2 regions of the Serratia sp. ID 25-353 genome follow, and region 2 is predicted to be linked to the other one. Evidence: predicted binding sites of a transcription regulator. Region 2 holds the regulator's gene; the other holds the start of a gene.

Region 1 (4,213 bases), 1.8 Mb from region 2:
TGGGCCTCGATCCGGGCCTGCGCACCGGGGTGAAAGTGGCCGTGGTCGACGCGACCGGCAAGCTGGTCGCCACCGACACCGTCTACCCGCACACCGGGCAAGCGGCCAAAGCCGCCGCCATCGTCGCGGCGCTGTGCATCAAACATAACGTGGAGCTGGTGGCCATCGGCAACGGCACCGCTTCGCGTGAGACCGAGCGCTTCTATCTCGACCTGCAAAAGCAGTTCGGCGAGGTCCGGGCGCAGAAAGTGATCGTCAGCGAAGCGGGCGCGTCGGTGTATTCCGCGTCCGAACTGGCGGCGCTTGAGTTCCCGGATCTCGACGTGTCGCTGCGCGGCGCGGTATCCATTGCCCGTCGCCTGCAGGATCCGCTGGCGGAGCTGGTGAAGATCGATCCGAAATCCATCGGCGTCGGCCAGTATCAGCACGACGTCAGCCAGAGCCAGTTGGCGAAGAAGCTGGATTCGGTGGTGGAAGACTGCGTGAACGCCGTCGGCGTCGATCTGAACACCGCGTCGGTGCCGCTGCTGACCCGCGTGGCCGGCCTGACGCGCATGATGGCGCAGAACATCGTCAACTGGCGCGACGAGAACGGCCGCTTCAGCAACCGTGAACAGCTGCTTAAGGTCAGCCGCCTAGGGCCGAAAGCCTTCGAACAGTGCGCCGGCTTCCTGCGCATCAACCACGGCGACAACCCGCTGGACGCCTCCACCGTTCACCCGGAAGCTTATCCGGTGGTGCAGCGCATTCTGGCCGCCACCGAGCAGGCGCTGCAGGATCTGATGGGCAACGCTTCGGCGGTGCGCAGCCTGAAAGCGGTCGATTTCACCGACGACAAGTTCGGCGTGCCGACGGTCACCGATATCCTGAAAGAGCTGGAGAAGCCGGGCCGCGATCCGCGTCCGGAGTTCAAAACCGCAACCTTTGCCGAAGGGGTGGAAACCCTCAACGATCTGCAGGTGGGCATGATCCTGGAAGGGTCGGTCACCAACGTCACCAACTTCGGCGCCTTCGTGGATATCGGCGTGCATCAGGACGGCCTGGTGCACATCTCCTCGCTGGCAGACAAGTTCGTCGAAGATCCGCACACCGTGGTGAAGGCCGGTGACATCGTCAAAGTGAAGGTGATGGAAGTCGATCTGCAGCGTAAACGCATTGCGTTGAGCATGCGCCTGGATGAGCAGCCGGGCGAAGGTTCACCGCGCCGCGGCGGCAACGCGCCTGCGCAGACGCGCGACAACGCCAACCGTTCGGCGGGCGGCAACAAGGCCAAACCGCGCAACGCGGCGCCGGCCGGCAACAGCGCCATGGGCGACGCGCTGGCGGCGGCATTCGGCAAGAAACGCTAAGTCGGAACCGACAGGGCGGAGCCTGCTCCGCCCTTTCCGATGAATAAAACTTGCGGCATTTCTTGACCCGCCTCAATAAACCGCCATCTTTTTATTTCCCGTTCCTGCGTGACCGCCCTCCCATTATTCAGACAACAAAAATGCCTTCTGCAGCCATTTATTAACAACTTTGTTAACACGCATTTTTCATCTTGCGAATTGTGAGAGAAACACAAATGGTTACCGCTCGCATTACGGTGGAATAATGTTATCGAATTGCCTTTAGGCGGAAATAAATAAAGGGAAAACATCATCGATATTTGCAAATGAGAGAACTCGGCTACAAATACGTAACTGATTTAACTCGCCATTCTCATTTGTTCCCGCTCGCAAGCGGTGGTAAAACGTCGTTAATCAAGACAACGCCATCAAAAACTGTCGCCGCCATAATAATTGGTTACAATACCCTTACTTTTTGTATTGAATGCGATAATGATAATTACTATTATTTGCGCTCATTTTATTGCATGACCTTATGGATGAATACCGCCGACGGCGTGGCATTTTCGCCGGCAACGTCCAATTATCATCAGCCCAATGTTCATCGGCACCCGGAAGGTTAATCACATGCAGCTTCAACCTAAACGCACCTATAAGATTGTCGGCTTTTCCGGTGAAATTGCGCCGGCCTACCGCCAGAAACTGTTATCGCTCGGCATGCTGCCCGGCTCTTCATTCGACGTGGTGCGCGTCGCGCCGCTGGGCGATCCGATAGAAATTAAAACTCGCCGCGTCAGCCTGGTGCTGCGCAGGAAGGATCTGGCACTGCTGCAGCTCGACGGCCAGCCCTGACCTCCGTTTGCCGACGCGCTCTTGCGCCGGCGCTGTTCTCCTTGAAGACGACACGCTGAACTATGAAAAAACTCACCATCGGCTTAATCGGTAATCCGAACTCCGGCAAAACCACGCTGTTCAACCAGCTGACCGGCGCACGCCAACGGGTCGGCAACTGGGCGGGCGTGACGGTCGAACGCAAAGAAGGCCATTTCACCACCCCGCAGTCCGATGTGCGGCTGGTCGATTTGCCCGGCACCTACTCCCTGACCACCATTTCAGAGCAAACCTCGCTCGATGAGCAGATCGCCTGCCACTACATTTTGAGCGGCGACGCCGATCTGCTGATCAACGTGGTCGACGCCTCCAACCTGGAGCGCAACCTCTATCTGACGCTGCAATTGCTGGAGCTGGGCATCCCCTGCATCGTGGCGCTGAACATGCTCGACATCGCCACAAGCCAGCATATCGATATCGACGTCGCCGCGCTGTCGGCGCGCCTCGGCTGCCCGGTAGTGCCGATGATCTCCACCCGCGCCGACGGCATCGGCGTGCTGAAACAGATGATCGACAATCATCACATCAACGAACAGCAGGCGCTGGTGAACTATCCGCCGCTGTTGCTGAAAGAGGTCGCCACGCTGAGCGACGCCATGCCGCAAACGCTGCCGGCGGTGCAGCGCCGCTGGTTGGCATTGCAAATGCTGGAAGGCGACATCTACAGCCACCGGCTGGCCGGTCCCGCCGTCGCGCTGTTGCCTGCGGCCATTCAGGCATTGCAACAGCAGGAGCAAGAAGACCCGGCGCTGGTGATCGCCGACGCACGCTACCAGTCTATCGCCGCCCTGTGCGACGCGGTCAGCAACTCGCAGCAGGCAATGCCCAACCGCCTGACCGAGCTGCTGGATAAAGTGATCCTCAACCGCTGGCTGGGCGTGCCGATCTTCCTGCTGGTGATGTACCTGATGTTCCTGCTGGCGATCAACATCGGCGGCGCGCTGCAGCCGATCTTCGATATCGGCTCGGCGGCGATCTTTATTCAGGGCATTCAGTGGCTCGGCTACACCCTGCACTTCCCCGACTGGCTGACCGTTTTCCTGGCGCAGGGCGTCGGCGGCGGCATCAACACCGTGCTGCCGCTGGTGCCGCAGATCGGCATGATGTACCTGTTCCTGTCCTTCCTGGAGGATTCCGGCTACATGGCGCGCGCAGCGTTCGTGATGGATCGCCTGATGCAGGCGCTCGGGCTGCCGGGCAAATCCTTCGTGCCGCTGATCGTCGGCTTCGGCTGCAATGTGCCGTCCATCATGGGCGCTCGGACGCTGGATGCCCAGCGCGAGCGCCTGATCACCATCATGATGGCGCCGTTCATGTCGTGCGGCGCCCGTCTGGCGATCTTTGCGGTGTTCGCCGCCGCCTTCTTCGGCCAGGACGGCGCCGGGGTGGTATTCTCGCTGTACATGCTCGGCATTGCGGTGGCGATCCTCACCGGTCTGGTGCTCAAATACACCCTCATGCGCGGCGAAGCCTCGCCGTTCGTGATGGAGCTGCCGGTCTACCATGTGCCGCACCTGAAAAGCCTGCTGCTGCAAACCTGGCAGCGCTTGAAAGGCTTCGTGTTGCGCGCCGGTAAGGTGATCGTGGTGGCCAGCATATTCATCGGCGGCCTGAACAGCTTCTCGTTTAGCGGCAAGACGGTCGACAACATCAACGACTCCGCGCTGGCCTCGGTCTCCAAAGTGCTGACGCCGCTGCTGCAGCCGATGGGCGTCCACAGCGATAACTGGCAGGCCACCGTCGGCCTGGTAACCGGTGCGATGGCGAAAGAAGTGGTGGTCGGCACGCTGAATACGCTGTATACCGCCGAGCACATCAACAAAGAGGCGTTCGACGCCGCCAACTTCAACCTGCTTGATGAACTGGGCGGCGCACTGAACGAAACCTGGGACGGCCTGAAAAACACCTTCAGCCTGAGCGTGCTCTCCAACCCGATCGAAGCCAGCAAGGGCGACGGCGAGATGGGCGTCGGCTCAATGGGTGTGATGAGCAGC
Region 2 (4,213 bases):
CTATCCAATCAAGACCGACATCCAGCCGGGCAAGTTTAAAGGCGCGATGGCGGTGCCGGGCGCCTATGAGCTGAAAATCGGCAAGAAAGAGACGCGGGTGATCGGCTTCGATCAGGCCGGGGTGTTCTACGGGCTGCAGTCGATCCTGTCGTTAGTGCCGAGCGACGGCAGCGGCAAGATTGCCACGCTGGACGCCAGCGATGCGCCGCGCTTCCAGTATCGCGGCATTTTCCTCGACGTGGCGCGCAACTTCCATAAGAAGGACGCGGTGCTGCGCCTGCTGGATCAGATGGCGGCCTACAAGCTCAACAAATTCCACTTCCACCTGAGCGATGACGAAGGCTGGCGCATCGAGATCCCCGGTTTGCCTGAGCTGACGGAAGTCGGTGGCCAGCGCTGCCACGATCTGAGCGAAACCACCTGCCTGCTGCCGCAGTACGGCCAAGGGCCGGACGTCTACGGCGGCTTCTTCAGCCGTCAGGACTATATCGACATCATAAAATATGCCCAGGCGCGCCAGATTGAAGTGATCCCGGAGATCGACATGCCGGCACACGCCCGCGCCGCGGTGGTCTCGATGGAAGCGCGCTATAAAAAGCTGCATGCCGCCGGGAAAGAGCAGGAGGCCAACGAATTCCGCCTGGTGGATCCGACCGATACCTCCAACACCACCTCCGTGCAGTTCTTTAACCGCCAGAGCTACCTGAACCCGTGCCTTGACTCGTCCCAGCGCTTTGTCGACAAGGTGATCGGCGAGATCGCCCAGATGCATAAAGAGGCCGGCCAGCCGATCAAGACCTGGCACTTCGGCGGCGACGAAGCGAAAAACATTCGCCTGGGCGCCGGCTACACCGACAAGGCGAAACCGGAGCCGGGCAAAGGCATCATCGATCAGAGCAACGAAGACAAGCCGTGGGCCAAGTCGCAGGTGTGCCAGACGATGATCAAAGAAGGCAAGGTGGCCGACATGGAGCATCTGCCGAGCTACTTCGGCCAAGAGGTCAGCAAGCTGGTGAAGGCGCATGGCATCGACAGAATGCAGGCCTGGCAGGATGGCCTGAAAGACGCCGAGAACGCGAAGGCGTTCGCCACCTCGCGCGTGGGCGTCAACTTCTGGGATACCCTGTACTGGGGCGGTTTCGATAGCGTCAACGACTGGGCCAACAAAGGGTATGAAGTGGTGGTTTCCAACCCGGACTACGTCTATATGGACTTCCCTTACGAGGTGAACCCGGACGAGCGCGGTTACTACTGGGGCACCCGCTTCAGCGACGAGCGCAAGGTGTTCAGCTTCGCGCCGGACAACATGCCGCAGAACGCGGAAACTTCGGTCGACCGCGACGGCAACCACTTCAGCGCCAAGAGCGACAAGCCGTGGCCGGGCGCCTACGGGCTGTCCGCTCAGCTGTGGAGCGAAACCCAGCGCACCGATCCGCAGATGGAATACATGATCTTCCCACGCGCGCTGTCGGTGGCAGAACGCGCCTGGCACCGCGCCGGTTGGGAACAGGACTACCGCGCAGGCCGCGAATACAAAGGCGGGGAAACCCACTTTGTCGATACCAAGATGCTGGAGAAAGACTGGCTGCGCTTCGCCAATATCCTGGGTCAGCGTGAACTGGCCAAGCTGGATAAGGGCGGCGTCGCTTACCGTCTGCCGGTGCCGGGCGCACGCGTAGCGGGCGGCAAGCTGGAGGCGAATATCGCGCTGCCGGGATTGGGCATCGAGTACTCCACCGACGGTGGCAAGCAGTGGCAGCGCTATGACGCCAAGGCCAAGCCGGCGGTCTCGGGTGACGTTCAGGTGCGGTCGGTCAGCCCGGACGGCAAACGCTACAGCCGCGCCGAAAAGGTCTAAGCCCGGTGCAACGGCCTGCTGTCCTGGCGGCGGCCGTATAACGAAGGGGGAATGCGTTCGCCCGCGCGTGTCGGCGTAGGGCGGACGTTGTAGTGAGAGGAGTACGTGGAGTCGCTGTGCCGCTGCAATTGTGATATTTCATGACATGATTTTCCCCCGGCTTGTCCGGGGATTTTTTTGCCCGTTGCACGGAGGGCATAAAAAAACCGCCTCGGTGTGAGGCGGTTTTTCATAGCCGGTCAGGCTTATTTCTTGTCGTGCAGCGTTTCGTCTTCGCGGCAGTCACCGGTTTCACAGTGGCCGTACAGGTACAGGCTGTGGTTAGTGAGCTTGATGCCGTGCTGCTTGGCGATATCACGCTGGCGCACTTCGATGGATTCGTCGCTGAATTCGATCACTTTGCCGCAGTCCAGGCAAATCAGGTGATCGTGGTGATGCTGTTGGGTCAGCTCGAACACGGACTTGCCGCCTTCGAAATTGTGACGTGTCACAATGCCCGCATCGTCAAACTGGTTCAGTACGCGATAAACCGTTGCCAGCCCGATCTCTTCGCCCATATCAATCAGTTTTTTGTACAAATCTTCCGCACTGACGTGATGGCATTCCGGATTTTGCAGTACTTCCAGGATTTTGAGTCGCGGAAGCGTGACTTTTAAGCCGGCCTTCTTCAATGCGATGTTGTTGTCGGTCATGCGAATTCAGTCCTGTTACTATGCTAATCAAGTTGAGGCGTACTCGCCTGTGGCATCGGTCGGCACAAAGAGTTAATGCGTCTCATTATAGAACCGGTTGTACTAAATGGAAACCGCCGGTTGTTAACAAAGATATAATTGCACTATTGCATGTTTTGCATGCAACGCCTTGATGGATGGGATAAACCGATATCTCAGTCTACCGTGACGGGGTGGGAAGTTACAAATCTGTAGCTTCTATCGCAGCAATCCCTGTTGCCGATGACGGCCCTGTGGGCACACTATGCACTTTACAGGGCCTTTGTTCAACCTTTCGCCAGTGCCGGGGCTTAGCCGACGATATCGGCCAGGCTCAGCTCTTCGACGATCTGTTTGACCCAGGCGTCGACGCGCTCGTTGGTCAGCTCCGGCTGACGGTCTTCGTCGATCGCCAGACCGATGAAGTGGTCGTCGTCCGCCAGGCCCTTGGAGGCCTCGAAGTGATAGCCTTTGGTCGGCCAGTGGCCCACGATGGCCGCGCCGCGCGGTTCGATAATGTCGCGGATGGTGCCCATCGCGTCACAGAAGTATTCCGCGTAGTCTTCCTGATCGCCGCAGCCGAACAGCGCCACCAGTTTGCCGTTGAAGTCGACTTCTTCCAGCGTCGGGAAGAAATCATCCCAGTCACACTGCGCTTCACCGTAGTACCAGGTCGGGATACCCAGCAGCAGGATATCGAACCCTTCCAGGTCTTCTTTGCTGCTTTTAGCGATGTCATGCACTTCAGAGACGTCGTCGCCAAACTGTTTCTGGAGAATTTTCTGGATCATTTTGGCAATGTTTTCGGTATTGCCAGTGTCGCTGCCAAAGAAAATGCCTACAGTAGCCATATCGCGTATAACCTTTAAATTCAAGTAATTGCATTACTCGACGCCGGCACTGCCGCCGCTGACGCCGATTAAAATGATGCCATGGCAAGAGCCTTTCGCCTCCGGGGCGGGCGCCGACAGGCGCAGTCTCTTACCGGTAAATGCGTATCATGCCAGAAAGTGGCGCCGGGGTTTTATCGCATTTATGCGATGCCGGAGAATGAAGAAAAGCGTGGTCGATCCGGCGTTGTCCTTAACGCCGCGCCGCGCGTGCGGCCGAAGAGATCAATGTTCCGGCTGTTCTTCCGCCAGTTGTGCCAACAGCATCTGCTCGATGAGTTCGCTGCGGCTGATGTTGCGCTGTTCCGCCAGTTTGTTCAGGGCGTCCACCGCATCCGCGTTGATTTTCAGCTCTACGCGCCGCAATCCACGCACTTTATCGCGCCGTAACTGATTGCGCTTATTGATTCTAAGCTGTTCATCGCGGGAAAGCGGGTTGGTTTTCGGGCGCCCCGGACGGCGTTCATCTGCGAACAGATCCAGCGTCGTGCGATCCGTTTGTTCTTTTGCCATAGGTAGCGGTACTGCAAGGGAGTTTGCATCAAAAAGCGCTCGCACGCTTCCGGAGGCATCGGTTAACACACTTCGGGCCAATAAACCCTAACCCAAATTCACCCCCGAACCGGCGTTCGCGAACGCGCTGGCGCGGCGGCAAAATTATAGCGCGCCATATTACCCCAGCAGATGGAGCGGCGACAATGCCTAACTGCGGGCTAAACGCGCTAAGCCGTTATCTTTAGCGCGTTTTTTCGCCA

What was found. Region 2 encodes Fur, which represses iron uptake genes when iron is present. Its sites were predicted from a motif close to ATAATAATGAGAACNACTATCAA; they were not measured.
Region 1: the regulator Fur is predicted to act here: its motif matches at 1,815-1,837, upstream of feoA (ferrous iron transporter A).

The regions. Positions count from the first base shown of each region.
Region 1 covers NZ_CM139236.1:4,770,968-4,775,180, forward strand. The annotation lists gene ACYF6X_RS22930 (Tex family protein) at 1-1,349, shown strand, start outside; gene feoA (ferrous iron transporter A) at 1,956-2,180, shown strand; gene feoB (Fe(2+) transporter permease subunit FeoB) at 2,243-4,213, shown strand, end outside.
Region 2 covers NZ_CM139236.1:3,016,965-3,021,177, reverse strand. The annotation lists gene ACYF6X_RS14610 (beta-N-acetylhexosaminidase) at 1-1,858, shown strand, start outside; gene fur (ferric iron uptake transcriptional regulator) at 2,104-2,550, opposite strand; gene fldA (flavodoxin FldA) at 2,880-3,419, opposite strand; gene ybfE (LexA regulated protein) at 3,684-3,971, opposite strand.